One region of the Streptomyces sp. NPDC052299 genome, then DNA from elsewhere that is predicted to be linked to it. Evidence: riboswitches for the same ligand, from Rfam matches in the RefSeq annotation. Region 1 holds a riboswitch; the other holds the start of a gene.
What was found. Region 1 has a riboswitch for glycine ahead of gcvT (glycine cleavage system aminomethyltransferase GcvT). Riboswitches for the same ligand answer to the same signal wherever they lie in the genome.

Region 1 (14,957 bases):
TGCCGGGGTCGAGGGAGTCCGGGCCACTGGTGTGCTCGTAGGTGACCGTCCCGCCCTTCTTGTCGCTGGCGTTGACGATGCTCGTCAGACCGGCGTCGGCCTTGGCGCTGCTGCCGCCGCCGCCCTTGCCGCTGCCGCCGTCCGAGTCCTTGCTGCACGCCGTGGCGCCCAGCGACACCGCGATCGCGACGGCTATGAGCGCCGCTGTCTTTCTGTTCTGCATGCTGAGGAAAGCCCCCTCGCTAGTCCTGTGCGGCACTGCCGCGTTTACTTGCCACGAGGGTCGAGTGCGTCACGCAGCCCGTCCCCCAGCAGGTTGAAGGCCAGCACGGTGATGAAGATCGCCATGCCGGGAATGACCATGAACATCGGGTCCACCTCGTAGAGGTCGACCGCCTGCGTGAGCATGCCGCCCCAGGACGCCTGCGGCGGGGCGATGCCGACGCCCAGGAAGGACAGGGCCGCCTCGAAGAGGATGTTCGTGGGGATCAGCAGCGTCGCGTACACGAGGATCGGCGCGACGAGGTTGGGCAGCAGCTCGCGGAAGAGGATGAACGGACCGCGGGCGCCCAGCGACCTGGCGGCCTCCACGAACTCGCGCTCGCGGAGCGACAGCGTCTGCGCGCGCACGATGCGGCCGATGTACGGCCAGCTGAAGAAGCCGATCACGAAGATCAGGACCGCGATCCGCAGCGTGAGCCCTTCCATCCCGAAGGCGTTGCCCTGGAGGGAGGCGGAGATGGAGATCGCGAAGAGCAGCAGCGGGAAGGCGAGGAAGGTGTCCATCAGCCGGCTGATGAGGCTGTCCACCCAGCCGCCGTAGAACCCGGCCACGACACCCATGACGACGCCGATGGCGACGGAGAGCAGGGTGGAGCCGACGGCGACGACGAGCGAGACCCAGGAGCCTTCGAGGATGCGCGCGAAGATGTCGCGGCCGGTCTGCGGCTCGACGCCGAACGGGTGGTCCCAGCTCATCCCGCCGAAGCTTCCCTTGGGCGCCAGCATGACGGGGTCGACCAGGCTCTGGTTGAACGCGTTGGGGTCGAGCCCCAGCAGCGACTGGAGCGGCTTGGAGAGCACCGCGGTCAGGATCAGCAGGACGACAACGATGCCACCGGCCATGGCGGCCTTGTCCCGTTTGAACCGGGTCCAGGCGATGCGGCCGAGCGAACGGCCCTCGATCTCCTTGCGGCCCGCGCCTTCCAGCACCGCTTCGGGCCGCGCATCCGCCCTGGTGGTCTCGATAGGTGCCGTCATCGCGCTGGAGACCCCTCTCGGCCGGCGGTGGCCGGCCCGTGACCGCCGCGGTAGCGGCTCGTACGTAGCTAGTTGCGTGGGAGTCTTCAGCCACTTCGCGCACACCCGCCAGACCTGACGGGGAATGTTTGCTCAAACGTGATGACGTCTGAATGCTTCCGGTATCCGAACAGCCGGGATCGGCAATCGGGCCTGTCGGTCGCAAATCAGCGATAACGAACACTTCGCGCACGAACGCCGAAGTGCCCCAATGCCCCCGATTAGCCGGGGTCTGACGCGGAATCAGTACGCGGGCGCCTGGGGGTAGCCGTAACCGGGCGCGGCGTGCGCCTCGCGGTCGTAGAAGGGACGGGAGTTGACGCGCAGCCACATCGCGACCGGGTCGTACTCGTCGGACATCGCGACCGTGGAGACGGGCAGGCCCTCGGGGACGGCGCCGACCGACTGCCGCATCATCGCGCGCACCGCGTCGACGGACGGCCGGCTCGTGTCGTACAGATCGAGGCCGACGGCGAGGTACGGGACGCCGAGCGCGGGCTGCACCCAGGCGCGGCGCAGCGAGCGGATCGCGGGGGTGTGGTGGGCGTTCTGCGTGAGCTGGGCGTAGAACTGCGGGATGTCGACGGCGGGTTCGCTGATGCGCAGCGGCCCGGCGGGCATCCGGTCGAGGCCGGTCGCGATGCGGCGCAGGTCCAGCCACGGGACGCCGACACCGCCGCCCGGGGCGTGCGGATTGAGCCAGACGCCCCAGCGGTCGGGGTAGAGGGAGCGCGCGATGTCCAGTCCGGCGACGACCTCGTGGTCCCGGCTCCAGCCGCTGGCCGTGAGCTCCTGGGGGGACGTGACGCACGGGGCGTAGCCGAGGCCGTCGACCTCCATGTTCCCGTACTGGGCGTCGGGGGCGCCGGGGCGGCCGTGCCACAGGAGCATCCAGACCCGGCCGGATGCCAGGGCCCGGAGCAGCGCCTCGTACGCGTCGTAGCGCCCGGGCGCGACCTGTCGCAGCATGTGCTCGACCTGACCGGCCGCCGCGGTGCCTGACGCACTCACCCTGGTCCCGCCCCTCGTAGATCCTCTGCTTCGGCCACCGGGCATCGGCCTTCAGCCATCAAACCAGCTTATGCGGCCGCGCTGTCACCGGCTTGACGCCGCGGCCGTCCCGTCACTGCGGGGCGCGCGTGTAGAAGGGCCGCACCCGCTCGCGCATCCAGTCGGCGACCGGGTCCTGCGCCACGTCGAGGAGGACGAGGTTGACCGGCCACGGCACCGCGACGCGGCCCAGTGCCCGGCCCAGGGCCTCCATCGGGGCGCTCTGTCCGGCGCCGTCCCAGGTGGCGAACTCGACGCCGACGAAGAGCACGGGGTCGTCGCCCTCGATGCTGGCCAGGACCCGGCGGGCGGTGCTGACGACGCCGCTCTCCTGGAACTCGCCGGCTGCGGCGGCCAGGAAGTCGACGGGCTCCTCCTTCCAGTCCGGCTCGTACAGCCGGACCCGGCCCCCGGTCGCCGGGCCGTCGAGCGGGGTGCGCCCGGCCCGGCACAGCTCGGCGACGGCGGGCGGGGGCAGCGGCAGGCCGACGGCGCCGCCGGGGTTGACGGCGATGCCGAGCTGCGGGGGCAGCCCGCGGGCGAACTCGACGGCGGGGGCGATGGTGAAGGACATCCGGTCGCCGACGCAGGTGAGGAACTGGTGCTCGGAGCTGTAGACGGGGACGTACGCGGCGCCGTCGATCTCCATCGCGGGCAGGTCGAGGTCCCGGGCGCCGGGTCCGCCGCCGTTGGGCAAGGGCACCCAGACGTGGCTGCGGCCGAGCACCTCCAGCAGGCGGCCGCCCGCCTCCGGGGTGCCGAGCGAGGCGCCCAGCACCTCTTCGAGTTCATTGGCCGGCCAGCCGCCCTGCGGCAGGCTCCCGGCCTGTGCCGGAATGTCCACTGCTTCCCTCTCGCCCCGTTGCCGTGCAGCAAGAGGGTACGGCCTCCCCGGACGTCCGTCGCTCCCCGGGGCTGTCCGGAAACCGCTGGTGCCCGGCTACTGTCCGGCCGTTGGACGGTCCGTTTTCAGCCGTCGGTCTGTGCGTCTGCGAACGTGATGCGCGTGAGCGCCCCGGCCGCCTCGCGGTCCAGCAGCACCGCCGAGCCGCAGCCCCGCGGCAGCAGCCCCGCCTCGGTGTCGCGCAGCAGCCGCCCCACGGCCCTGCGGTGCCGGGCGAAGGCGTACGCGGAGACGCCCCGGCCGCGCTCGCGCTGGCCCTCGCGCGCGGTCCGGGCGGAGACGTCGAGCAGGACCAGACGCAGCACGCCGCCCCGGCGCCGGGCATGGCGGGCGAGCAGGGCGCGGACCCAGCTCTGCGTCCCGCAGTCGTGCACGACGACGAAGGCGCCGGAGCGCAGCACCCGCCGCAGGCCCCGGTAGTGGGAGAGGCGGACGAGCGGGCGGTAGAGGACGTACGGGAGTAAGCGGGGCATCCGGCGGGCCCAGCGGTCCCGGGTGTCCTGGGAGTCGACCGCGTACGCCGGGGCGGTGCGGGAGATCAGCGTGGACTTGCCGCTGCCGGGAAGCCCGGAGACGACCACGACGTCCCCGGCGGCGAAGCACAGGGCGCGCGGACCGCGCCCGGCCCGGCCGCGCAGGTCGCGGACGACGGGCGGGTGCGTGCCCACCGCCCGCCGGGGCGGTGAGCCGGACTGCGCGGGCAGCGCGGTGCTCGTGGTTCCCGCGGTCGTCGCGTAGCGCAACGTCATCGCCTCCCCCTGGCCGTACGGCCGACGCGTGCAGGATCGGTACCTACCCCGGAAGTGTAAAGAAAAGGTAATGCGGCACAACCGTCCGACCCGCCGCGGAAGCGTGACGGGCCCCACCGGTGCCGGGGCCCCGCTCCCCCGGAATGCGTGCGATGATGACCCCGCCAACTGCATACAGGCCGCTTGAATCCGCGCGGGAGAGTCCCGGTCACCGTGCCGGGCGCCGAAGGAGCAAGATCCTCCCTTGAATCTCTCAGGCCCCGTACCGCGTGGATGAGGCAGATCTGAAAAGCGAGCCGCCCTGCGGCTCCACCCAAGGTGCAAGCCGGACCCCCGCGGGGTCTCTCGGCGAACCTCTCAGGTTCCGATGACAGATGGGGAGGGATCGTCCTCGCCGTCGTCATGCCCTGGGAGTCCGTTTCATGAGCAGCACCCCCCGCCACACTGCCCTCGATGCCCTGCATCGTTCGCTGGGCGCCACGATGACCGACTTCGCGGGCTGGGACATGCCGCTGCGTTACGCCAGCGAGCGCGACGAGCACAACGCCGTCCGCACGAAGGCCGGCCTCTTCGACCTGTCCCACATGGGCGAGATCACGGTCACCGGCCCGCAGGCCGTGGACCTGCTGAACTACGCGCTGGTCGGCAACATCGGCACGGTCTCGACCGGCCGGGCCCGCTACACGATGATCTGCGCCGAGGACGGCGGCATCCTGGACGACCTGATCGTCTACCGCCTCCAGGACACGGAGTACATGGTCGTCGCCAACGCCGGCAACGCCCAGCTGGTCCTGGACACGCTGACCGCGCGCGCCGCCGGCTTCGACGCCGAGGTCCGCGACGACCGCGACGCGTACGCGCTGCTCGCCGTGCAGGGCCCCGCGTCCCCGGCGATCCTCGCGGCGGTGACCGACGCCGACCTGGACGGCCTGAAGTACTACGCCGGTCTGCCCGGCACCGTCGCCGGGGTCCCCGCGCTGATCGCCCGTACCGGCTACACCGGCGAGGACGGCTTCGAGCTGTTCGTCGCGCCCGGCCACGCCGAGCAGCTGTGGAAGGCGCTCACCGAGGCGGGCGCCGCGCACGGCCTGATCCCGTGCGGCCTGTCCTGCCGTGACACGCTGCGCCTGGAGGCGGGCATGCCGCTGTACGGGCACGAGCTGACGACCTCGCTGACCCCGTTCGACGCCGGGCTCGGCCGGGTCGTGAAGTTCGAGAAGGACGGCGACTTCGTCGGCCGCAAGGCGCTGGAGGCCGCCGCGGAGCGCGCCGAGACCGCCCCGCCCCGCAAGCTCGTCGGCCTGGTCGCCGAGGGCCGCCGGGTGCCGCGCGCCGGATTCCCGGTCGTCGCCGGCGGCGAGGTCATCGGCGAGGTCACCTCCGGCGCCCCCTCCCCCACGCTGGGCAAGCCGATCGCCATGGCGTACGTCGACGCGGCGCACGCCGAGCCGGGCACCGCCGGAGTCGCGGTGGAGATCCGAGGCAGCCACGAGCCGTACGAGGTCGTGGCGCTCCCCTTCTACAAGCGCAAGAAGTAGAACCGTAGGACCCGGCCGGTGCCGCGTACGTGACGCGGTCCCGTCTCACACCGTAAGACCATCGTTCATCCGCACTCCCCGCGTACAGGAGAATTCAGACCATGAGCAACCCCCAGCAGCTGCGGTACAGCAAGGAGCACGAGTGGCTGTCGCCCGCCGAGGACGGTGTGGCCGCGGTCGGCATCACCGAGCACGCGGCCAACGCGCTCGGTGACGTCGTCTACGCGCAGCTTCCCGCGGTCGGCGACGAGGTGACCGCGGGCGAGACCTGCGGTGAGCTGGAGTCGACCAAGTCGGTCAGCGACCTGTACTCCCCGGTGACCGGTGTGATCACGGAGTTCAACCAGGACGTCGTGGACGATCCGTCGCTGGTCAACTCCGCTCCGTTCGAAGGCGGCTGGCTGTTCAAGGTACGCGTCGCGGAGGAGCCGAAGGACCTGCTCTCCGCCGACGAGTACACCGAGTTCTCCGGCAACTGAGACCCCAAGGGACCACCTGATGTCGCTTCTCAACTCCTCCCTCCACGAGCTGGACCCGGACGTCGCCGCCGCCGTCGACGCCGAGCTCCTGCGCCAGCAGTCCACGCTCGAAATGATCGCCTCGGAGAACTTCGCTCCGGTCGCGGTCATGGAGGCACAGGGCTCCGTCCTGACCAACAAGTACGCCGAGGGCTACCCCGGCCGCCGCTACTACGGCGGCTGCGAGCACGTCGACGTGGTCGAGCAGATCGCGATCGACCGGATCAAGGCGCTCTTCGGCGCCGAGGCCGCGAACGTCCAGCCGCACTCCGGTGCGCAGGCGAACGCCGCCGCGATGTTCGCGCTGCTGAAGCCGGGCGACACGATCATGGGCCTGAACCTGGCGCACGGCGGTCACCTGACCCACGGCATGAAGATCAACTTCTCCGGCAAGCTCTACAACGTGGTCCCGTACCACGTGGACGACACCGGTGTCGTGGACATGGCCGAGGTCGAGCGCCTGGCCAAGGAGTCCAAGCCGCAGCTGATCGTCGCCGGCTGGTCCGCCTACCCGCGCCAGCTGGACTTCGCCGCCTTCCGCCGCATCGCGGACGAGGTCGGCGCGTACCTGATGGTCGACATGGCGCACTTCGCCGGTCTGGTCGCCGCGGGCCTGCACCCGAACCCGGTGCCGCACGCCCACGTCGTCACCACCACCACGCACAAGACCCTCGGCGGTCCGCGCGGCGGTGTGATCCTCTCCACCCAGGAGCTCGCCAAGAAGATCAACTCGGCGGTCTTCCCGGGCCAGCAGGGCGGCCCGCTGGAGCACGTGATCGCGGCCAAGGCGGTCTCGTTCAAGGTCGCGGCGGGCGAGGAGTTCAAGGAGCGCCAGCAGCGCACCCTGGAGGGCGCCCGCATCCTGGCCGAGCGCCTGGTCCAGCCCGACGTCACCGAGGTGGGCGTCTCCGTCCTGTCCGGCGGCACCGACGTGCACCTGGTCCTGGTGGACCTGCGCAACTCCGAGCTGGACGGCCAGCAGGCCGAGGACCGGCTCCACGAGATCGGCATCACGGTCAACCGGAACGCCATCCCCAACGACCCGCGGCCGCCGATGGTCACCTCCGGCCTGCGGATCGGCACCCCGGCCCTGGCCACCCGCGGCTTCGGCGCCGAGGACTTCACCGAGGTCGCCGAGATCATCGCCTCGGCCCTCAAGCCGTCCTACGACGCGGACGGCCTGAAGGCCCGGGTCGCCGCGCTCGCCGAGAAGTTCCCGCTGTACCCCGGCCTGAAGTAGCCGACCCGGCGCATTCGCGCCTTTGGGAGGGGCACCCGCACACTGAACAGTGGGCGCGGTGCCCCGTCCCTTGTCCCCGCGCTGTCCCCCGCTTTGTCTCTTGCACTCCGGGCCGCCCGCGCCCGTACCGCACCACCCGGCAGACAACGGCGTCTACCAACCCTTAGGAGTCACCCCGTGGCCATCTCGGTCTTCGACCTGTTCTCGATCGGCATCGGCCCGTCCAGCTCCCATACGGTCGGCCCCATGCGCGCCGCCCGCATGTTCGCGCGCCGCCTGAAGAACGAGGGCCTGCTCGCCCACACCGCCTCGATCAGGGCCGAGCTGTACGGCTCCCTCGGCGCCACCGGCCACGGCCACGGCACCCCCAAGGCGGTCCTGCTCGGCCTGGAGGGCGAGTCCCCGCGCACCGTGGACGTCGAGACGGCCGACGAGCGGGTCGAGGCGATCCGCACCGGTGGCCGGATCAACCTGCTCGGCATGCACGAGATCCCCTTCGACGCGGACGAGCAGCTCGTCCTGCACCGCCGCAAGGCGCTCCCGTACCACGCCAACGGCATGACCGTCTTCGCGTACGACACCGACGGCGCCCTGCTCCTGGAGAAGACCTACTACTCGGTCGGCGGTGGCTTCGTCGTGGACGAGGACGCCGTGGGCGAGGACCGGATCGTGCTCGACGACACGGTCCTGAAGCACCCCTTCCGCACCGGCGACGAGCTGCTGCGCCTGGCCCGCGAGACCGGTCTTTCGATCTCCTCGCTGATGCTGGAGAACGAGCGCGCCTGGCGCACCGAGGAGGAGATCCGCTCCGGGCTCCTCGGCATCTGGCGGGCCATGCAGGCGTGCGTGACGCGCGGGATGTCCCGCGAGGGCGTCCTGCCCGGCGGTCTCAGGGTGCACCGCCGCGCCGCGAAGACCGCCCGCCAGCTGCGCGCGGAGGGCGACCCCCAGACGCACGCCATGGAGTGGATCACCCTCTACGCGATGGCGGTCAACGAGGAGAACGCGGCGGGCGGCCGGGTGGTCACCGCCCCGACGAACGGCGCGGCCGGCATCATCCCGGCCGTCCTGCACTACTGGATGAACTTCGCCGCGGGCGGCTGCACGGAGGCCGAGAAGGAGGACGGCATCGTCCGCTTCCTGCTGGCGGCGGGCGCGATCGGCATGCTGTTCAAGGAGAACGCCTCCATCTCCGGCGCCGAGGTCGGCTGCCAGGGCGAGGTCGGCTCCGCCTGCTCCATGGCCGCCGGCGCCCTCGCCGAGGTCCTGGGCGGCACCCCCGAGCAGGTGGAGAACGCCGCCGAGATCGGCATGGAGCACAACCTGGGCCTCACCTGCGACCCGGTCGGCGGCCTCGTCCAGATCCCCTGCATCGAGCGCAACGGCATGGCCGCGGTGAAGGCGGTCACGGCGGCCAAGATGGCCCTGCGCGGCGACGGCAGCCACAAGGTCTCCCTCGACAAGGTCATCAAGACGATGAAGGAGACCGGCGCGGACATGTCCGTCAAGTACAAGGAGACGGCCCGGGGCGGGCTCGCGGTCAACATCATCGAGTGCTGAGGCGCCGGAAATCCGGTAAAGGGGGCTCTCCCCCATTCGATAAGATGCAAACGGCCTGCGACAGAGGCACCGGCACCTTAGAAACTGGGAGCATCCGACGATGACTCGACACCTGATCACCAGCGCGCTTCCCTACATCAACGGGATCAAGCACCTGGGGAACCTGGTCGGGTCGATGCTCCCGGCGGACGTCTACACGCGGTATCTGCGCCAGCGGGGCGAGGAGGCGCTGTACATCTGCGCCACCGACGAGCACGGCACCCCGGCGGAGCTGGCCGCGAAGGCGGCCGGGCTGCCGGTGGCCGAGTTCTGCGCGCAGCAGCACGACGCGCAGAAGGCGGTCTACGACGGGTTCGGGCTCGCGTTCGACTACTTCGGGCGCAGCTCCTCCGCCGAGAACCGCGAGATCACCCAGCACTTCGCCCGGAAGCTGCACGAGAACGGCTTCATCGAGGAGCGGGCGATCCGCCAGGTCTTCTCGATCGCCGACGACCGCTTCCTGCCGGACCGCTACATCGTCGGTACGTGCCCGCACTGCGGTTACGACAAGGCGCGCGGCGACCAGTGCGAGAACTGCACCCGCGTGCTGGACCCGACGGACCTGATCGAGCCGCGCTCCGCGATCAGCGGCAGCAGCGAGCTGGAGGTCCGGGAGACCAAGCACCTCTTCCTCCTCCAGTCGAAGCTGTCCGGCGAGGTCGAGGCGTGGATCGACAAGACGAGCGACGAGTGGCCGCACCTGGCGTCCTCGATCGCCCGCAAGTGGCTCACCGAGGGCCTGCACGACCGGTCGATCACCCGTGACCTGGAGTGGGGCGTGCCCGTCCCGGCGGACACCTGGCCGGAGCTGGCGGCCGAGGGCAAGGTCTTCTACGTCTGGTTCGACGCCCCCATCGAGTATCTCGGGGCGACGAAGGAGTGGGCGGACCTGGAGCCGGAGACCCGGGACTGGAAGTCCTGGTGGTACGACGCGTCCGACGTCCGGTACACGCAGTTCATGGCCAAGGACAACGTCCCGTTCCACACGGTGATGTTCCCGGCGATGCAGATCGGCACCCGGGAGCCGGTCAAGCGGGTCGACCACGTCAAGGCGTTCAACTGGCTGAACTACTACGGCGGCAAGTTCTCGACGTCGCAGCAGCGCGGCATCTTCTCGGACACGGCCCTCGAACTGCTGCCCGCGGACTACTGGCGCTACTTCCTGATGGCGCAGGCCCCCGAGTCGGACGACACGTCGTTCACCTGGGAGCTGTTCGCCACCTCGGTCAACAAGGACCTGGCCGACACCCTCGGGAACTTCGTGAACCGGGTGCTGTCCTTCTCGCGCAAGCGGTTCGGCGACGAGGTCCCGGCGGGCAAGGAGGCCGGGGAGGCCGAGCGGAAGCTGGGCGAGGAGATCGCGCGGCTGCTCGCCGAGTACGAGGGCCACATGGAGGCGCTCCAGTTCCGGAAGGCGGCCCAGGCGCTGCGCGCGCTGTGGAGCGCGGGCAACTCCTACCTGGAGGAGAAGGCCCCCTGGCTGGAGATCAAGACCGACCAGGAGGGCGCCGCGCTCACGCTGCGCACCGCGATGAACCTGATCCACCTGTACGCGGTCGTCTCGGAGCCGTTCATCCCGTCCTCCGCGCGGGCCATGCGCGAGGCGTTCGCCCTGGCGGACGACACGGCGACCTGGGTGAGCGCCGAGGAGGCCCGCGCCCTGGCGTCCGTGCCGGCCGGGACCGCCTTCACGGTGCCGCCGGTGCTCTTCGCCAAGATCACCGACGAGGACCTGGAGGCGTGGCGCTCGCGCTTCGGCGCCCAGTAGTCCCGCACCGTCGTACGTCGTCGCCCGGCCGGGTCCTTCCGGCCGGGCGACTTCGCGTTCCGGGACCCCGCGCGCTCGGACGTCGAAATATTTCGAACCATTGACCGAAAGTTCCGGTGACGCTAATCTGCCGCGTGCCCGGCCGGGGCACGCACGTGTGCATGGAGAACCCACCACGCAGAGGGAACACCGCCATGAACCGAAGAACGTCGCTCCTCAGCCTGATCACCGCGGGGGCGCTCTGCGCCACCCTCGCCGCCGTCTCCCCGGCCCTCGGCGCCGGTGACGCGCACTCGGGCGATGCACCCGGCCCCCGGGAGCACGGCGCGCACTGGGTCAGCACCTGGACGTCGATGCCCCAGCTGACCGAGCCGTCGAACATGCCCCCGGGCCCCTTCACCGGCGACGACTCCGTACTCACGGACACGACGCTGCGGCAGACCGTCCACGTCTCGGCGGGCGGCGACCACATCCGGCTGCGGTTCTCCAACGCGTTCGGCGGCGCGGTGCTGCCGATCACCGAGGTCTCCGTGGCCCTCCCGCTGGACGGGAAGGCGGGGACCGGGGCGATCCGCCCGGGGACCTCTCACAAGGTGACCTTCCGGGGCTCGCCGTCCATCGACGTACCGGCCGGGGCGCAGGCCGTCTCCGACCCGCTGGACTTCCGGGTCGCCCCCGGGTCCAACCTCACGGCGACGGTCTACCTGGCGACCGGGCAGGCGTCCACCGCGCTCACCTCGCACCCGGGCTCCCGCACGACCTCGTACCTGCTGCGGGGCGACCACGTACGGGACACGGACCTGCCCGGCGCGACGACCACCGACCACTGGTACCTGCTCAGCGGCGTCGAGGTCTGGGCCCGGTCCACCACGTCGGCGACTGCCGTGCTCGGGGACTCCCTGACGGACGGCCGGGGCTCCACGACCAACGGCAACGACCGCTGGCCGGACGCGCTCCAGCGGCGGCTGACGGACCGCACTTCCGTGGTCAACCAGGCGGCCGGCGGGAACCGGCTGCTCGCCGACGGGCTGGGCCCCAACGGGCTGGCCCGGCTCGACCGCGACGTCCTGGCGCAGAGCGGGACGGACCGGCTGATCGTCTTCGAGGGCGTCAACGACATCGGCACGGCGGACGCCACCCCGGCGGCCCAGAAGCGCACGGCCGAGGCCGTCATCACCGCGTACGACCAGATCATCACCCGCGCCCACGCCCAGGGCATCCGGGTGTACGGGGCGACGCTGACGCCCTTCGGCGGCAACACGGGCTACGACGATCCGGACGGGTACCGCGAGGAGGCGCGGCAGAGGGTCAACACCTGGATACGCACCAGTGGCCGGTTCGACGCGGTGCTGGACTTCGACCGGGCGGTCCGCGATCCGCACCGGCCCACGGCGCTCCGCGCCTCCCTGGAGGTCGGCGACCACCTGCACCTGAACCCGGCCGGCTACCGGGCGCTCGCCGAGGCCGTTCCGGCCCGCCTCTTCGAGCCGTCGCCGCTCCCGGCGGGCTTCGGCTACAACTGACCCGCCCGGGAACACCCCAGGAGTACGCCAACTGCTCACAACCGCGCAGGAGTTCATGTCGATCACACATTTTCGGTCACCTGCTCCTTCCCTCCGTCGCCCGCGGGGAGTTCACTGGACGTGACGAGTGGTGACGCGACCGCCGCGCACGTCAGGCGGTGCGCTGCCCCGGGCCGGGCTCCGGCCGCCCGGTGCGCGCGGAGGAAAGAGGACAGCCATGCCAGCCGCCCCTTGCCCGGCACGCCCACGGCGTGATCCGGCCGTACGGACCGCGTACGGCCGGCCGGAGGGGCGGCGGGGGGCCCGATGGTGACCGCCCGCCGCACCCGCACCGGATCGCCGGTGCGGCGGGCTCCGTCGCGGCACGCCTCCGATCCCAGCGCGCTCCCGCCGTTCCGGCGCGGGCCGCTGCCGCCCGGCCGCTCGGTGGTCCGCCATTCGTCGTCGCGCGTTCCGCGTGCGCGTATCCGTCTCGCGCACCCCCCTGCCCTGTTCTTATCGTCACGACGAGGTGCACCATGAGCAAGATCGCGCTTCCCGAATTCCACATGCCGTTCGAAAGTGCGGGATGTCATCCGGGAGTTGAGAAGACGAAGAATGCCGCCTGGGAATGGGCGGAGGCCAGTGGACTCGTCCTGTCACCCGTGGCCGTGAAGAAGATGATCCGGACCCGCCCGGAACTCTGGATTTCGCTGATATTCCCCCGGGCCTCGCAGAAGCACCTGGACCTGTTCTGCCAGTGGCTCTTCTGGGCCTTCCTGGTGGACGACGAGTTCGACGACGGCCCGGCCGGGCGCGACCCCCGGCTGTGCGAGAGCGCGATCGGGCGTCTGGTGGACGTCCTGGACGGGGTGCGGGCCCCCGTCGGTCGCATGGAGCACGCGCTGGACGAACTGCTCGCCCGGACCTGCGTGGACCGTCCGGCGCACTGGGTGCGGCAGTTCCGGCGGGACACCGCGGCCTGGCTGTGGACGTACTACGCGGAGGCCGTGGACCGGGCGGCGGGCCATGTGCCGAGCACCGCCGACTTCGTGAAGCACCGCCGCGATTCCGTGGCGATGCAGCCGTTCCTGGATCTGCACGAGATCACTGCCGGAATCGACCTCCCGGAATCCGCCCGGAGCCTTCCCGCCTATATCGCGCTTCGAAACGCGGTGGCCGACCATTCCGGGCTCTGCAACGACATCTGCTCGTTCGAGAAGGAGGCGGTGCTCGGATACGAGCACAACACCGTCCGGCTGCTCCAGCGCGACCGGGGCTGCACGCTCCAGGAGGCGGTGGACGAAGCCGGAATCCTGCTCGGCCGCATCGCGGACCGGGTGCAGCGGGCCGAGAAGGAACTCGTGCAGGAGATCGAGGCGGCCGGAATCGAGGGCCCGACACGCATCGCCCTGGAGCGCTGCGTCCTGGACTACCGGGGGCTCGTACGGGGGGACTTCGACTACCACGCCCGCGCCGAGCGCTACACCCGCCCGGAGCTGACGGAGATCGAGGAAGACGGCCCGATGTCCCGTAATTTCGCGGCCTGACGGGACCGGGCGGGGGCGGGCGGGGTGGTGACCGGGCCCGGCGCGCGGGGCGGCATCAGCGATTTCCGGACATTTCTCGCCGCACCGCCCCCGCGCTCCCCGAACGGGGCCGGGAAGGCCACCCATGGCCGGAACCGGTGGCCCCGGCGCCTGTCCCGGATCAGCCCTTGTTCTGCGCGGCCCAGAACTCTTCGAAGGTGAGGAGTCCGTCGCCGTTCGCGTCGTGGGAGTTGATCACGGCCTGCGCGACCGGCTCGGTGACGTACGGGTCACCCAGCTGAGCCATGACGCTCTTGTACTCGGCGGCCGAGATCAGCCCGTCGCCGTTCAGGTCGTACCGCTCGAACGCCTTGCGCGCCGACTCGATGTCCGCCACTGTTCCGCCCCTTCGTATGACTGTCTGACGGGGCTCAGATTATCGGGCGCCCCGGGCGGGCCGGTGCGTGGGAGGGGAAGCGAACCGAGGACTCGCCGTCCATATCGTGGACGATCAATGGATCATGCGTGTGAACCCATGAATATTCATTGATTTCCAGGCACGTGACCCACCACACCTGCGTTTCATCAATGAAATGTCCAAATATGTCGCATTATGCGAAGTGTGCGGCTTTGGCCGGGGACTCTTCCGTCTGTCATAGTCGATGACACGACCCCCATTGACCCGGGCCAGGTCGTCATGAGCGGCCGTGAACACACCCCCCATTTCACGGTCCCCCCACAGAAGCCCCCGAGGCGCCGCACCACGGCCGACACGGGGGCTTCTGTCTGCCCGGGACCGGTCCGCGGAGGGGCGGGGTCAGCGGTCGGAGATGCGCATCTCGAACCAGGTGGTCTTGCCCCGGGGTAAGAGGTCCACGCCCCACCGGTCGGAGAGCTTGTCCACCAGCATGAGGCCGCGGCCGCTGATGTCCATCTCGCCGACCGGCATGAGGCACGGCAGCCCGCGCGAGGGGTCGCGCACCTCGATCCTGATCCAGCCGCGGCGGCGCAGCATGCGCAGTCCGAAGACCCGGGCACCGGTGTGCCGCACGGCGTTCCCGACGAGTTCGGAGACGAGCAGGACGGCGTGTTCGGCGGCCTGCGAGGAGAGCGCCCACTGGTGCAGGACGACACACGCGGTGAGCCGGCGGGCGGTGGCCGCGGACTCCGGACGGGAGAGCAGCCGGACTTCTTCCTCCGTCGGGTTTCCGAACAACTCCAGCGCTTTGAACGCCTGTTCGTCCTCGACGGCCGGCAATCT
Region 2 (14,957 bases), on a different contig from region 1:
CGCGACTGGCCGGGGGACGAGCGCCATTGCCGATGGCGTGGTCCCCCTTTTCCTTGTACATCCTCAAGGAGGGGCACCACCGACATGGGACGTCACAGCTTGCCCGATGACCACGCGGCGGCCGGAGGCGGGGACCGCCCACCGCGCCGCCGCCGGACCGTGGCCATCGCCACCGTGCTCGTCCTCACCGTCGCGGGAGGAGCGGCGGTCGCGGCGCAGGGCGGCCTGCTCTCGTTCTCGAAGTCGTGCGAGGAGAGCGCCGTCCACCTGTCGATGGTGGCCTCTCCGGACATCGCCCCCGCCGTACGTGCCATCGCCGACCGGGCACGTACGGACGAGGTGCGCTCGGAGGGCCGCTGCGTCGACGTGAACGTCGTGGCCCGTGACTCGTACAAGGTGGCGGACGCGCTCGCGAGCGGAGTCCGCCCCGACTACCAGATATGGCTCCCCGACTCGGACCTGTGGCTGACCAGGGCCAAGGGCGCCGGCGACGGCACCCCCATCACCCCCGGCGGCTCCGTCGCGACCTCACCGGTCACGCTGGCCACGGTCCCCGCGGCCGCCGAGCACCTCGGCTGGCCGAAGAAGACGTACACCTGGGCGGAGTTGACGGGCGCCGCCATGGAGTCCGACCGGGTACGTCTCGGCTCCGCCGACCCCGCGCGCTCGGCGACCGGACTGCTGGCCCTCAACAGCATCGGCACCTCCGCGGGGAAGCAGGGCGGCGACAGCGACACCCGGGTCGCGGCCACCGCGAAGCTGCTCGCCCAGCGGATGTCCGACGGGGACACCCAGGTCGCGGCGACCCTGCCGCAGGACGGCTCCGGCGCCGAGGAGGGCAACCCGGCCCGCAACCAGGCGGTGCTCCTCTCCGAACAGGCCGCCTTCGCCCACAACGCCGAGTCGGCGGCCGGCGGCAGGCTCGACCTGTTCTATCCCGAGGACGGCACCCCGCTGCTCAACTACCCGCTGACGATGGTGGACGAGCGCCGCCAGTCCACCGACGAGAGCCGGGCCGCGCTGCGGTTCATGATCCTGCTCTCCGAGAAGAGCTCCGTGAGGACCTTCCGGGAGCACGGCTTCCGGAGCACGTACGGCGAGACGGACGAGAAGCTGGTCGCGGCGGCCGGTGGCCGGTCGCCGCAGCCCTACGACGCCACGCAGCCGCCCGCCCCGACGGACGAGGCGCTTCAGGAGACGCTCGGCATGTGGACGATCACCGTGCAGAGCGCGCGGCTCACCACCGTGGTCGACGCCTCCGGCTCCATGGCCGCGGTGGTGCCGGGCCGCAACCAGTCCCGGATGGACGTCACCAAGGCTTCGCTGATCCAGGCGCTCAACCAGTTCACCCCGAACGACGAGATCGGGCTCTGGGAGTTCGCGACCACGCTCGACGGCGACAAGGACTACCGGCAGCTGGTGACGACCGCCAGGCTCGGCGACCCCGCGAAGGGCGGCGGCACCCACCGGGAGAAGCTCGCCGCCGCGTTCGCCGCGCTGCGCCCGGTGCCGGACGGCGCGACCGGGCTCTACGACACCGCCCTGGCCGCGTACAAGGAGGCGCAGCGCACGTACGTGAAGGGCAAGTTCAACGCCGTGGTGATCCTCACGGACGGGTCGAACCAGGACGAGCGGTCAATCTCCCGCTCCGCCCTCGTGGACGAGCTGAAGTCCATCGCCGACCCGACGCGCCCGGTCCCGCTGCTGGCCATCGCCGTCGGGCCCGAGGCGGACCGCGAGGAGCTGGACGAGATCGCCGAGGTCACCGGTGGCGGCGGCTACCAGGTGACCGACCCGGCCGAGATCCAGGCGGTGATCCTCCAGGCGGTGATGACGGCGGGCCAGGGCGCTCGCGCGGCCGGGGAGTAGGGCCGGTCCGCGGCACGGACCGGCCGCTCCCTCACGGTGCCGGGATGCCCACCGGCCAGGTGTGCACGGGGTCGCCGCCCTGCATCAGCTCGCCGTAGCGCCTGGTCATCGCGGCGAGCGCGGCACCGCGGCCGAGGCCAGCCTCGCGCGCCCGGTGATAGGTGTCCGCCTGCCAGGACGCACCGTTCGTCCGCCGCTTGCAGCGCTCCTCGATGATCCCGAGGTAGTGCTCCCGGTCCGTCGGCTCGATGTTCCAGCCGTCGAGCCCGGCGGCGGCGAGCGGCAGCAGCTCGTCGCGCACCAGCTTGGTCACGGGCACCCGGGTCAGCCCGCCGGAGCGGCCGGGCCTGGGCCACAGCAGCTCGGCGTCGATGCCGTGGCGGCACGCGGTCTCGAAGTTCTCCGCGGCGGCGGAGAACGGCATCCGGGTCCACACCGGACGCGACTCCTCCGCCAGCGCCCGCACCAGGCCGTAGTAGAGCGCGGTGTTGGCGATGACGTCGGCGACGGTCGGGCCCGCGGGCAGCACCCGGTTCTCCACGCGCAGGTGCGGGACGCCGTCGGCGATCCCGTACACCGGCCGGTTCCAGCGGTAGACCGTGCCGTTGTGGAGGACCAGCTCCTTCAGCTGGGGGACCCCGCCGTCGGCGAGCACCCGCAGCGGCTCCTCCTCGTCGCAGATGGGCAGGAGCGGCGGGAAGTACCGCAGGTTCTCCTCGAAGAGCTCCTCCACCGAGGCGATCCACTTCTCCCCGAACCAGGTCCTGGGCCGCACGCCCTGGTTGCGCAGTTCGGGCGGCCGGGTGTCCGTGGCCTGCTCGAACAGCGGCGGCCGGGACTCCCGCCACACCTCCCGGCCGAAGAGGAACGGCGAGTTGGCCCCCAGGGCGACCTGGACGGCGGCGACGGCCTGCGCCGCGTTCCACACGTCGGCGAAGCGTTCCGGAGTGACCTGGAGATGCAGTTGCAGCGAGGTGCAGGCCGCCTCCGGGGTGATCGATCCGGCGGTGGCGACCAGCCGCTCGACGCCTTCGATATCCAGCGAAAAACTCTCGCCGCGCGCCGCCAGCATTTGATCGTTCAGGAGGGCGTAGCGGTCGACGTCGGAGAGATTGGACCGGACCATGTCGTCGCGGCCCAGCGTCGGAAGGATTCCGATCATCATGATCCCGGCATCGACTTCCCCGGCCTTCCGGTCGGCATATCCGAGGCCGGTCCGCAGCTCTTCGGCCAACTGATCCAGAACACGCCCCGACAGATGGTGGGGGACTATGTTCACCTCAAGATTGAACATCCCCAGTTCCGTCTGGAAATCGTGACTCGCGATGCGCTCCAGTACCTGCCCATTCAACATCTTCGGCATGGCGTCGGCGCCCGTGAGATTCAGTTCGATCTCCATGCCCATGAGGTTGCGCGGCCGGTCGAACCGCCGCTCGGCCAGGAGCCCGGACAGAGCCTCCACGCACTGGTGCAGCTTCCTCCGGTACTTCTGCCGGTCGGACAGGTCAAAGGCGCCCGCGACGACCTTCTCCCCCATCGAAGTGTCCTCCTCAAGTGGCCGGCACGCGGCCCGGGCCGCCCGCATCACGATCGATAATGCCCGCAGGAGGTGATCCGTAACGCCCCACGGACGGCGCACACACGCTAATCTGAGCGCCGGGGCCCCGGGCACATTCACTCGGCATGACGCACCGGGCCGTTTCCCGTACGGCGGGCTCGTAATGCTCCGACGGGTTTCGGCCGACCGCAGCGCGGGAAAAACCCGAGGCGGCGGCTGCGCCGCTCGCGCCGAATCAGCATGATCTCCGCATAATAAAGTCCGGATACCGCCTTGCCGGCAATAGCCGTGGCGGCTAGTGGAAACACCGCGTGAACACGTGTCGTATAAACTCCGCGGACGAGGCAGAGAGTTGACGCACCGGCTCAGTCACCGGCCTCCTCTGGCCCCGCACGCCGACAACGCCGTCCGCACCCGCCCGCGCACCACCGTGTCTCCGAAGTGAGAGGCGACCCACTATGCCGCTGCATGTTCCCCCGGCCCCCGCGCCCGCGCTGCGCAGCGTCCTCGCGGCGCTCGGTTCACCGACCGCGGTCCGCGAGGCCCGCACGCCCGCCCTGCGGTCCGCACAGGGACCTCTGAGCCCCGAACACCCGCTGCCCGTCCATGTGCTGGGCGTCGCCCCGGGCGAGCTCGCACCCGCCACCAGGCTGGCCGCCTGGCGCTTCCAGATCCGCAGCACGGAGCGGGCGGTGGCGGCGGCGGACACCATGCTCACCGCGGACGGCTGGGCCTTCTCGCACTTCTTCGAGGGACCGTACATCGCCTCGACGGAACTGGCGCTGCGCCAGGCGGAGGGGATGAGCGGCCCGTACCAACCGAGGCTGCTGTCCATCCCCGACCTCTACATGCTGGCCCTGTGGCTGCACGGCGACCCCACGGCGGACGCCTCCTGCGGCGCCCCGGGCCCTGACGACGTGCTCGTGCCGCTCTCCCCGGCGCCACCCGGCTTCGCCGCCCACCGGCCGCACCGGGCCGCCGACCTGCTGCCGGTGATCACCACCCGCATCACGCCCGGCCCCGGTCCGCTGCTGGGCTCGCCCGCCCCGGCCTGACCCCGTCCGCACCGCGTGCTGTGCCCCGTCGCCCCGTCCGGCGGCGGGGCACAGCACGCGGTGGCCCGCACGGCACCCCGGCCCATCCGGACTAGTCCCATCCGGCCACCCCGAACCACCCGAAGTGACAGTGCAGTTGGGTTGAACCGTCCGGGCGGGTGACGCGTCATGGGAGGAGATGAAGCGCTGCGGCGAAATCCCTGCGGATTGTCGCCCGTGGGGCAACACTGGGATTCGACCGATCGATACGGGGGCGGTCATGAACACCTCTTCACACCGCAGGTCACTCAACTCGACGCAGCGAAAGAACCCTTCCATGTGCCAGCATCAGCCACCCTGCCCGACAGCCGACTCAGCCGACCGGGAGGCCGCCCGCCAGGTGGCCCACCACCCGGAGCAGGGCTGGAGCCTGCTGTGCAACGGCGTCCTGCTCTTCGAGGACACCGGTGAGCTGCTTCCGGACGGGCAGATCATCGCCCCGCACAGGCCCCTGGCGGCCAACCGCGTGGTCAAGGCCGCCTGAGCGGCCCGTACGGAAAAAAAGAGGGGCCGGCCCGGAGAAGTCTCCGCACCGGCCCCGACGCATGTCCGCGTCAGTTGTCGTACTCGTCGAGGGGCGGGCACGAGCAGACGAGGTTGCGGTCACCGAACGCCCCGTCGATCCGACGCACCGGCGGCCAGTACTTGTCGGCGGCCGAGACACCGGCCGGGAAGACCGCCACCTCACGGCTGTACGCGTGCTCCCACTCCCCGCCGAGCGCCGCGGCGGTGTGCGGGGCGTTGGCGAGCGGGTTGTCGTCCGCGCTCCACTCCCCCGACGCGACCTTCTCGATCTCGGCGCGGATCGCGATCATCGTGTCGCAGAAGCGGTCCAGCTCCGCGAGGTCCTCGCTCTCGGTCGGCTCGATCATCAGCGTCCCGGCGACCGGGAACGACATGGTCGGCGAGTGGAAGCCGTAGTCGATGAGCCGCTTGGCGACGTCGTCGATGCTCACACCGGTCGCCTTGGAGATCGGGCGCAGGTCCACGATGCACTCGTGGGCCACCAGACCGGCCGGGCCGTTGTACAGGATCGGGTAGTGCGGTTCCAGACGCTTGGCGATGTAGTTGGCCGCGAGTACGGCGACCTGCGTCGCGCGCTTCAGGCCCTCGCCACCCATCAGGCGTACGTACGCCCACGAGATGGGCAGGATGCCCGCGGAGCCCCACGGGGCCGCTGAGATCGGACCGACGCCGGTCTCCGGGCCCGCCGCGGGCTGGAGCGGGTGGTTGGGCAGGTACGGCGCCAGGTGCGCGCGCACACCGACCGGGCCGACGCCCGGGCCGCCGCCGCCGTGCGGGATGCAGAAGGTCTTGTGCAGGTTGAGGTGCGAGACGTCGCCGCCGAACCGGCCGGGCTTGGCCAGGCCGACGAGCGCGTTGAGGTTGGCGCCGTCGACGTAGACCTGGCCGCCGGCGTCGTGCACCTCGGCGCAGATGTCGGCGACGTGCTCCTCGAAGACACCGTGCGTCGACGGGTAGGTGATCATCAGCACGGCCAGCTCGTCGCGGTGCTGCGCGATCTTGGCGCGCAGGTCCTCGATGTCGACCTCGCCGTCGTCGGCGGTCTTGACGACGACCACCTTCATGCCGGCCATCACGGCACTCGCGGCGTTGGTGCCGTGCGCGGAGGACGGGATCAGACACACGGTCCGGTTCTCGTCGCCGTTGGCGCGGTGGTACGCCCGCACGGCCAGCAGCCCCGCGAACTCGCCCTGCGATCCGGCGTTCGGCTGGATGGACACCGCGTCGTAACCGGTGACCTCGGCCAGCCGCTCCTCCAGCTCCCGGATCAGCGTCAGGAAGCCCTGCGCCTGCTCGGCGGGCGCGAACGGGTGCAGCGCGCCGAACTCGGGCCAGGTGATGGACTCCATCTCGGCGGTCGCGTTCAGCTTCATCGTGCAGGAGCCGAGCGGGATCATGCCGCGGTCCAGCGCGTAGTCGCGGTCGGCGAGCTTGCGCAGGTAGCGCAGCATCGCGGTCTCGGACCGGTGCTGGTGGAAGACCGGGTGGGTGAGGATCGCGTCGGTGCGCAGCAGCGCCTCCGGCAGCGCGTCCTCGGTGGTGGCGTCCAGCGCCTCGACGTCCCCGTCGGCACCGAAGGCGGCCCAGACGGCGGCGACCTGCGTACGGGTCGTCGTCTCGTCACAGGCCAGCGACACGGTGTCGGCGTCGACCAGGCGCAGGTTGACACCGTGCTCCCGGGCGTCGGCGACGACCTCGCCCGCCCTGCCGGGCACGCGGACGGTGAGCGTGTCGAAGTAGGAGCCGGTCACCACGTCGATCCCGGCGGCGCGCAGGCCCTCGGCGAGGATCGCGGCGTAGCGGTGGGTGCGCCGGGCGATCGTGCGCAGCCCCTCGGGGCCGTGGTAGACGGCGTACATGCCGGCCATGACGGCGAGCAGCACCTGCGCGGTGCAGATGTTGCTGGTGGCCTTCTCGCGGCGGATGTGCTGCTCGCGGGTCTGGAGGGCCAGGCGGTACGCCTTGTTGCCGTCGGCGTCCACGGAGACACCGACCAGGCGGCCGGGCAGGCTGCGGGCGAACTTGTCGCGGACCGCCATGTAGCCGGCGTGCGGGCCGCCGAAGCCCATCGGGACGCCGAAGCGCTGCGTGGTGCCGACGGCGATGTCGGCGCCCAGCTCACCGGGCGAGGTGAGCAGCGTGAGGGCCAGCAGGTCGGCGGCGACGGTGACGATCGCGCCCAGCTCGTGCGCCCGGTCGATCACGGGCTTGAGGTCCCGCACGGCCCCGGAGGCACCCGGGTACTGGAGGAGCACGCCGAAGACGCCGCGCTCGGCCACCTCGGCCGGGATGCCGTCGGTGAGGTCGGCGACGACGACCTCGACGCCGGTCGGCTCGGCGCGGGTCTCGATGACGGCGACGGTCTGCGGCAGGGTGTCGGCGTCGACCAGGAAGACGCCGTTCTTGACCTTGCCGACGCGCCGGGCGAGCGCCATGGCCTCGGCCGCGGCCGTGCCCTCGTCCAGCAGCGAGGCGCCGGAGGTGGGCAGGCCGGTGAGCTCGGCGACCATCGTCTGGAAGTTCAGGAGGGCTTCGAGGCGGCCCTGCGAGATCTCGGGCTGGTACGGCGTGTACGCCGTGTACCAGGCGGGGTTCTCCATGACGTTGCGCAGGATCACCGGCGGCGTGAACGTGCCGTAGTAGCCGAGCCCGATCATCGGGGCGAGGACCTGGTTGCGGTCGGCGAGCCGGCGGAGCTCGGCCAGCACCTCCGCCTCGGTCCGGGCCCCCGGCAGGGCCAGCGCCTCGGCGCTCTTGATCACGTCGGGCACGGCGGCGGCGGTCAGCTCGTCCAGCGAGCCGTAACCGACCTGGGCGAGCATCTTCGCCTGCGCCTCGGCGTCGGGGCCGATGTGGCGCTGCTCGAACGGAATGCCCTGTTCCAGCTGCGTGAGCGGGGTGCGACGGGGGGTCATGGTGGAGGCCTCCTGGTCTGTCACGACCTGCGAAGGGCACCGCGGCGCCGGGTGCCCTGACGGCCTCCCCCTCTGTCATCTCAACCTGAGAGCTTCACCGGCCCCTCGCGGGTGCCGGCTTTCACCGTCGGTGAGGGAGAGGCTCCGTACGGCCCATCGGCCGCGCGCAACCCGCCCTGCTTTCCAGAGTGACCTCGTCCGTGCGGTACGGGGGCCTGAGAGATTCCGGGGAGGATTTGCTCCTTCGGCGTCCTCCGGATGGGCTCCGGACGACTCTCCCGCACGGGGTCAGCAGCCATGACCAGCCTACCAGCGGGGTACACGACGAGAATTCTCGAGTGGCCAAGACCACGGAACTGCATTTCTGTAGTCCCTGAGGACCAGCCGCGACCAGTGTGGGAGGGACCGTGCAGACCGACATCGACCCGCGCAGCCTGATCGGCCGCAAGGCCTTCGACCGCAAGGGCACCAAGATCGGCACCGTCGACGAGGTGTACCTCGATGACGCGACCGGGGTCCCGGAATGGGCGGCCGTGCGCACCGGGCTCTTCAGCCGGGACGCCTTCGTCCCCCTGGAGCCCAGCGAGTTCGTGGACGACACCCTGCGCGTCCCCTTCGACCGCGCGCTGATCAAGGACGCGCCCGACTTCGGCGTGGGCCGCCACCTCTCCCCCGAGCAGGAGCTCCAGCTCTACCGGCACTACGGCCTGGACGCCGCCCCCGGCGCCCCGGCCCCGGACCGGGACTTCGGGCGGCTGGCGGGCCAGGAGGAGTAGTCCGGCGGGTCCGGCACGAGCGGCAAGGGGTCGGCGGCCCGCAGCGCGGGGTCGTCCACGCGGAACGTACGCACCCGGCCCGGCTCCGTCGCCCCCGGCTCCTCGAACCGCACGGTCACCCGCCCGACCCCGCTCCCCTGCACCCACCCGTGTCCGTGGACCTCGTGGTGCACGTCGTGTCCGGCGGGCCAGCGGCGCGCCGCGAGCTGTTCGGCGGCCTCCTCCGGCCCGGGCCCGTCGTCCGCCTCCCCGTCGCGGGCGGCGGCCTCCCTCGCCTGCGCCCCGCCGTCGTCCGGGAGGGCCGCCGCCCGCTCACCGGCGGCCTGGGCGAACAGGTCCTCCTGGGTGTAGTCGGCGAGCCCCGTGACGCCGACGCCCAGCAGCCGCACCCCGCCCGTGGTGTCCACGGCCTCCAGGAGCCGGGCGGCGGCCTCCCGGACCACCGCCGGGTCGTCCGTGGGGCCGCGCAGCGTCTCGGAGCGGGTCAGCGTGGAGAAGTCGTACCGGCGCACCTTGAGCACCACCGTGCGCCCGGAGCGCCCCGCACCCCGCAGCCGCTGGACGCACCGGTCGGCCAGCCGCTCCACCTCGGTGCGGACCCGGACGCGGTCGTGCAGGTCCACCTCGAAGGTGTCCTCGACGGAGACGGACTTCGCGTCGCGCTCCGCGACCACGGGCCGGTCGTCGAAGCCGAAGGCCATCCGGTGCAGCGCGGCGCCGTGCGCCTTGCCCAGCAGCCGTACCAGCTCCGCCTCGCCCGCCTCGGCGAGGTCGTTGACCGTGGTCATGCCCGCGCGGCGCAGATGGTCCGCCGTGGCGGGGCCGACACCGGGCAGGGTGCGCACCGGCATGGGCGCGAGATGGGCCCGCTCGGTGCCGGGCTCGATCAGGCGCATCCCGTCGGGCTTGGCCTCCTCGGAGGCGATCTTGGCGAGCATCTTGGAGCCGGCCAGTCCGACGGATCCGCTCAGTCCGGTGACCGCCTGGATGGCCACGCGCAGTTCCCGGCCGATCTCCAGGGCCGAGGCGGCGTCGTCGGCGGTGCCGCCCGCTTCGAGGTCCACGAACGCCTCGTCCAGGCTGAGCGGTTCCACCAGGGGCGAGAGCCGGCCCAGCAGTTCCATGACCTGGTCGCTCACCGAGCGGTACAGCGCGAACCGCGGAACCAGATAGGCGGCGTTCGGCGCGAGGCGCCTGGCCTGGGCGATCGGCATCGCCGAGTGCACCCCGAAGCGCCGGGCCTCGTACGAGGCGGTCGCGACGACCCCACGCCAACCGAGTCCGCCCACCACGACCGGTTTGCCGCGCAGGCTGGGCTTCGCCGCCTGCTCCGCGGAGGCGTAGAAGGCATCCATGTCCAGATGCAGGATGGTGGGCGCGGCTCTCACACCGCCGATGCTGCCCTACGGCACTGACAAACGCCGCGTCGTCACGGCCCGTGCGGCCAGGAATCCCGTCGCGGCCGGGGCGGTCTCAGCGGCTCAGACGGCCCGGTTGCGGCGCCGCGCGAGCTCGTCGGCCGGGTTGTGCCCGATCAGCGTCTCGCCGGTGTCCACACGCTCCCCGTGCAGCTGCGAGAGCGCCGCGTCCACGTCCCGCCAGACGACTCCGACGGCGATCCCGAAGACGCCCTGGCCGCCCTGGAGCAGGTCGACCACCTCGGCGGGCGAGGAGCACTCGTAGACCGTGGCCCCGTCGCTCATCAGCGTCATCCGCTCCAGGTCCTGGAAGCCGCGGGCCCGCAGGTGCTGGACGGTGGTCCGGATGTTCTGGAGCGCCACGCCGGTGTCGAGGAACCGCTTCACGATCTTCAGCAGGACGACGTCCCGGAAGCTGTAGAGCCGCTGAGTGCCCGAACCGTACGCCGGACGGACGCTCGGCTCCACGAGGCCGGTGCGCGCCCAGTAGTCCAGTTGCCGGTAGGTGATCCCCGCCGCCGCGCACGCCGTGGGCCCGCGATATCCGATGTCGTCGGCCGATGCCACGCCGTCCCCCGCCACGGCAGCCGGCGCCGCCGACTGCCTGATGGTCCGGCCGGCCGTACTCCCCTGCTGCGGATACGGCGCACCCGCTGCCGTACCGTCGCCGCTGCTTCTCACGCCGACCTCCGTCCTTGACCTGCCCACTCGAAGGTAGGCAGTCACCCGGGGTGCGTCAACGATCGCCACACTCGGCACGCCGAGTGATAATCACCCTGAGGGTGGTTTCGCGTGACCGTTGACGGGGAAAGGCTCACCGGATGCGCCGGTGGCCACCGCCAAAGACGTCACTGGCTGTTGTTCGTCCCGAAGTCCTCCGGAGAGATCTGGTCGAGGAACTCGCGGAACTTCTCCACCTCGTCCTCCTGCTCGTCGGGGATCGCGATCCCCGCGTCGTCCAGCACTCCGTCACTGCCGTAGATCGGCGTGCCGGTGCGCAGGGCCAGGGCTATGGCGTCGGAAGGCCGCGCGCTCACCTCGACACCGCCGGCGAAGACCAGCTCCGCGTAGAAAACCCCTTCGCGGAGGTCCGTGATCCGGACCTCGGTGAGCTCCTGGCCGACGGCCTCGAGCACATCCTTGAAGAGATCATGGGTCAGCGGCCTGGCCGGAGCCATGCCCTGCTGGGCGAAGGCGATCGCGGTCGCCTCGCCAGGACCGATCCAAATGGGGAGGTACCGGTCGCCTCCCACTTCACGCAGGAGCACGATCGGCTGGTTGGAGGGCATTTCCACCCGGACACCCACAACGTCGAGCTCGTTCACACAGCAACCCTAGGACGTGCTCGGCAGGTTTGGGTAGTCGGGCTGGTCCGCCTTCAGCGCAGCCGCACTCGCAGAGCCGTCTGCACGAGCGCGGAGTGCAGCCGTACGGACAGCTCCGCCAGCTCCTTCGCGGTCGCCTCCGCATGCGCCCTGGTCTGCGGATTCCGATGCCGGCGCAGCGGGGCGACCATCTGCTCGATGAGCCCGGCCTCGCGGTCGGCGGCGGCCCGTACGGCCCTGAGGTGACGAGGTTCCAGACCGAATCGCCCCAGTTCCGCCACAAGCCTGGCGACGGTCACCATGTCGGCGTCGTAGCCGCCGTCCGCCGCGGGGACGACCAGGCCGTACGACTCCCAGTCGTCCAGGTCGCTCTCGGTGACCTCGGCGGCCACCAGGAGCTCGGCACGGCCGATCCGGGCGGCCGTGGCCCGGCCCGGCACCCCGGGCGTCTCGCCGTCCGCCTGCCGGGGCTCCCCGTCGGGGGACGGCAGGGCGACCTGCTCGCCGCGGGCGACGGCGTCCAGGTGCTCGCGAATGACCTTGAGCGGCAGGTAGTGGTCCCGCTGCATCCGGAGCACCTGGGCGAGCCGCTCGACGTCCGCGGCGACGAACTTCCGGTAGCCGGAAGGGGTCCGCTGCGGTTCGACAAGCCCTTCGGCCTCCAGGAAGCGGATCTTGGAGATGGTGACCTCGGGGAACTCCTCCTGCAGCTGCAGGAGCACCGTGCCGATGCTCATCGGCCGGCCGTCGGCGGCGGTGCCGTGTCGGGCACCGCCGCTCGGTGTTCTCAGCATGGACCTTCCTGGGGTTCTTCCCCCCGGACGGTGTCCGGGGGCGGGTCAGATGCCCCGCTGGCTCGCGTAGAAGACCAGTCGGTACTTGCCGATCTGCACTTCGTCGCCGTTGGACAGAGCGACGGAGTCGATCCGCTCGCGATTCACGTACGTGCCGTTGAGGCTGCCGACGTCCCCGACCGTGAAGCTGCCGTCGGCGCCCCGGCGGAACTCCACATGACGGCGGGAGACCGTCACGTCGTCCAGGAAGATGTCGCTCTGCGGGTGACGGCCGGCCGTGGTCAGCTCGCCGTCCAGCAGGAAGCGGCTGCCACTGTTCGGGCCGCGGCGCACCACCAGGAGCGCCGAGCCGAGCGGCAGGGCGTCGACGGCGGCCTGCGCCTCGGGCGAGAGCGACGGCACGGCGGTCTGGCCGGTGGCCTCCGCCTCGTACGCCTCGAGGCCCGAGATCGAGATGGTCGACGTCGTCTCCGAGGCACGCTCCGGGGCCCCGCCCCGCAGCGGCGCACCGCAGTTGGAGCAGAAACGGCTGGCCTCGGCGTTGCGGTGGCCGCACCTCGTACACACCGGCATGGTCGAAGCCTCCTGGCTCGGGGCTCCGAAACCTATGCGGCCGGGACCGGCAGGGTCAACGGACGACGCGCCGGGACCGCCCGGGTAGTCACCCCCCTGGCCTGTCACCTGGTCACGGAAGAGCGGGCGCTCCGCGCCCTGCTCGTCGGGCTGACCATGGCGCGGCGCGCGATGACGTGCGTTCTCATCGCGGGCGCTCTTGCCGAACAACTTCCCAAACAACTTCACGGGCGATTCCCCTTGACCGAAACAGACCCGCCCGTGGGGCAGGACGAACCCTGAATGAACACACCTGCCGACCCGGACATCTTCACAACGTCCGTATCCACTCGACAGTTTCCACCACGCGCCACGATTACGATGCGGCGACCCCCCGCAACCGTCCGCTCGTGTTCCCCGACGCCCGGGCGCCCGGGGATCACTGGCCCGACGACCGAGCGTAGTCAGGCCGCTCCGCCGGTCGCAAGGCGTCCACGACAATGTCGTCGGCCCGCAGCACATGCACGGTGGCCTGCTCCTTCTCCAGCGTCTGCACCACACCTCCGGGGATGTTCAGCGCCGGTTCCAGGTCCTGCGGCTTGCCGATGACCTTGAAGACGTACGGGGCCGTGATCTTGCGCCCGTCGACCTTGACCGTGCCCGCGTCACCGGAGAAGTACGTATTGGCCACCACACGGACCCCGTTGACCTCGACGGCCTCGGCGCCGGCCGCCCTGAGCTCCTGCAGGGCGTCGAGCAGCATGTCGGGCCGCACGGCGCCGCCGGGGTCGTTGACCGTCATGGTGATCCCGGGGCCGTGAGCCGCCACGGTCCCGGCGAGCACGCCGAGTTGCCGCTCCTTCTCGACGGTCTGCTTCCGGGCCTCCTCGGCCTGGTCGGAGCTGTTCTCCAGCTCCGTGCGCTGGGCGTCGAGGCGCTGCTTCTCGTCCTCCAGCCGCTGCGTGCGGTCGTCCACCTCGTCGAGGATGCGCACCAGGTCCTCCTGGCGCGCGCCCCGCAGGGCGTTGTTGTCGCTGTTGGACCGCACCTGAATGGCGAGGCCGAGCCCGAGGCCGAACAGCAGGACGGCGACGATGAGTTGGGCGCGGGTGACCCGGGGCGGCCAGAGACCCGCGACCAGCCGCCGGCGTCCGGTGAGTTCCTGCGGTGCGTCGGCCCGGGGCTCCCCGCCGCTGTCGGGGTTGTCGTTGAAGTCGTCGGTGCTCATCGGCATCAGGCCCGGAAGACGTGCCGGCGGATCGCCGCGGCGTTGGAGAAGATCCGGATGCCCAGCACGACCACCACACCGGTGGAGAGCTGGGCGCCGACGCCCAGCTTGTCGCCCAGGAAGACGATGAGGGCCGCCACGACCACGTTCGAGAGGAACGAGACCACGAAGACCTTGTCGACGAAGATGCCGTCGAGCATGGCCCTCAGCCCGCCGAACACCGCGTCGAGCGCGGCGACGACGGCGATGGGGAGATAGGGCTCGACCACCGCCGGAACTTCGGGCCGGACCAACAGTCCGACCACGACTCCCACGACGAGGCCCAGTACGGCGATCACGATGTGCCCTTCCCTGTGTCTGCGGCCTTGTATGGCTCTGCTGTCCGTACGATCAGGCTCGGGGCGGCCGGAAGGCTCAGCTTCTCCTGGACGGAGATGCTTGTCCGGATGTCGAAGGTGTCCTTCAGCGCCTGCAGGTACTGGCCGTCGGCACTGTCCCGGAAGGCCGCAGACAGCTTCTTGCCGTTCCCCACCGCGAGCACCGAGTACGGGGGCACGAGCGGTTTGTTGTCGACCAGTATGGCGTCGCCCGCGGCCCGGATCGCCGACAGGGCCGTCAGCCGCTGTCCGTTGATGGCGATGGCCTCGGCTCCGGACTCCCACAGCCCGTTCACGACGCGCTGCATGTCCCGGTCCCTGACCCGCCCGGTGTCGGAGAAGCCGCTGCTCTCGCGGGGTCCGCCGCCGCCCTGGTCGGTGTCCTCCGCGTCGTCCACGACGACCTTGAGCCCCGGCCCGTGCACGGGCGTCGCCCCGGAGAGCAGCGCCACCAGCTCGGCCTGGTCTCCCCCGTGTTCCTGGAGGGCCTTGCGCTGCCGGCTGCTGACGTCGTCGCGGACTTCCT

Region 2: linked by a shared signal. The riboswitch ahead of gcvP (aminomethyl-transferring glycine dehydrogenase) and the one ahead of gcvT (glycine cleavage system aminomethyltransferase GcvT) in region 1 are both predicted to bind glycine.

Annotation. Positions count from the first base shown of each region.
Region 1 covers NZ_JBFAUP010000006.1:371,201-386,157, reverse strand. The annotation lists gene AB0L33_RS13560 (ABC transporter substrate-binding protein) at 1-223, opposite strand, end outside; gene AB0L33_RS13555 (ABC transporter permease) at 268-1,260, opposite strand; gene AB0L33_RS13550 (enhanced serine sensitivity protein SseB C-terminal domain-containing protein) at 1,543-2,310, opposite strand; gene AB0L33_RS13545 (enhanced serine sensitivity protein SseB) at 2,423-3,193, opposite strand; gene AB0L33_RS13540 (AAA family ATPase) at 3,319-4,002, opposite strand; glycine riboswitch at 4,187-4,280, shown strand; gene gcvT (glycine cleavage system aminomethyltransferase GcvT) at 4,425-5,540, shown strand; gene gcvH (glycine cleavage system protein GcvH) at 5,642-6,019, shown strand; gene glyA (serine hydroxymethyltransferase) at 6,039-7,298, shown strand; gene AB0L33_RS13520 (L-serine ammonia-lyase) at 7,476-8,858, shown strand; gene metG (methionine--tRNA ligase) at 8,959-10,665, shown strand; gene AB0L33_RS13510 (SGNH/GDSL hydrolase family protein) at 10,860-12,188, shown strand; gene AB0L33_RS13505 (terpene synthase family protein) at 12,737-13,717, shown strand; gene AB0L33_RS13500 (EF-hand domain-containing protein) at 13,878-14,093, opposite strand; gene AB0L33_RS13495 (ATP-binding protein) at 14,514-14,957, opposite strand, start outside.
Region 2 covers NZ_JBFAUP010000032.1:23,927-38,883, forward strand. The annotation lists gene AB0L33_RS33415 (substrate-binding domain-containing protein) at 85-1,869, shown strand; gene AB0L33_RS33420 (glutamate-cysteine ligase family protein) at 1,901-3,406, opposite strand; gene AB0L33_RS33425 (hypothetical protein) at 3,886-4,482, shown strand; gene AB0L33_RS33430 (DUF5999 family protein) at 4,799-5,005, shown strand; gene gcvP (aminomethyl-transferring glycine dehydrogenase) at 5,076-7,961, opposite strand; glycine riboswitch at 8,155-8,252, opposite strand; gene AB0L33_RS33440 (PRC-barrel domain-containing protein) at 8,369-8,737, shown strand; gene AB0L33_RS33445 (DNA polymerase IV) at 8,662-10,125, opposite strand; gene AB0L33_RS33450 (MerR family transcriptional regulator) at 10,219-10,836, opposite strand; gene AB0L33_RS33455 (bifunctional nuclease family protein) at 11,004-11,480, opposite strand; gene AB0L33_RS33460 (MerR family transcriptional regulator) at 11,534-12,274, opposite strand; gene AB0L33_RS33465 (FHA domain-containing protein) at 12,320-13,183, opposite strand; gene AB0L33_RS33470 (DUF881 domain-containing protein) at 13,266-14,054, opposite strand; gene AB0L33_RS33475 (small basic family protein) at 14,060-14,392, opposite strand; gene AB0L33_RS33480 (DUF881 domain-containing protein) at 14,389-14,957, opposite strand, start outside.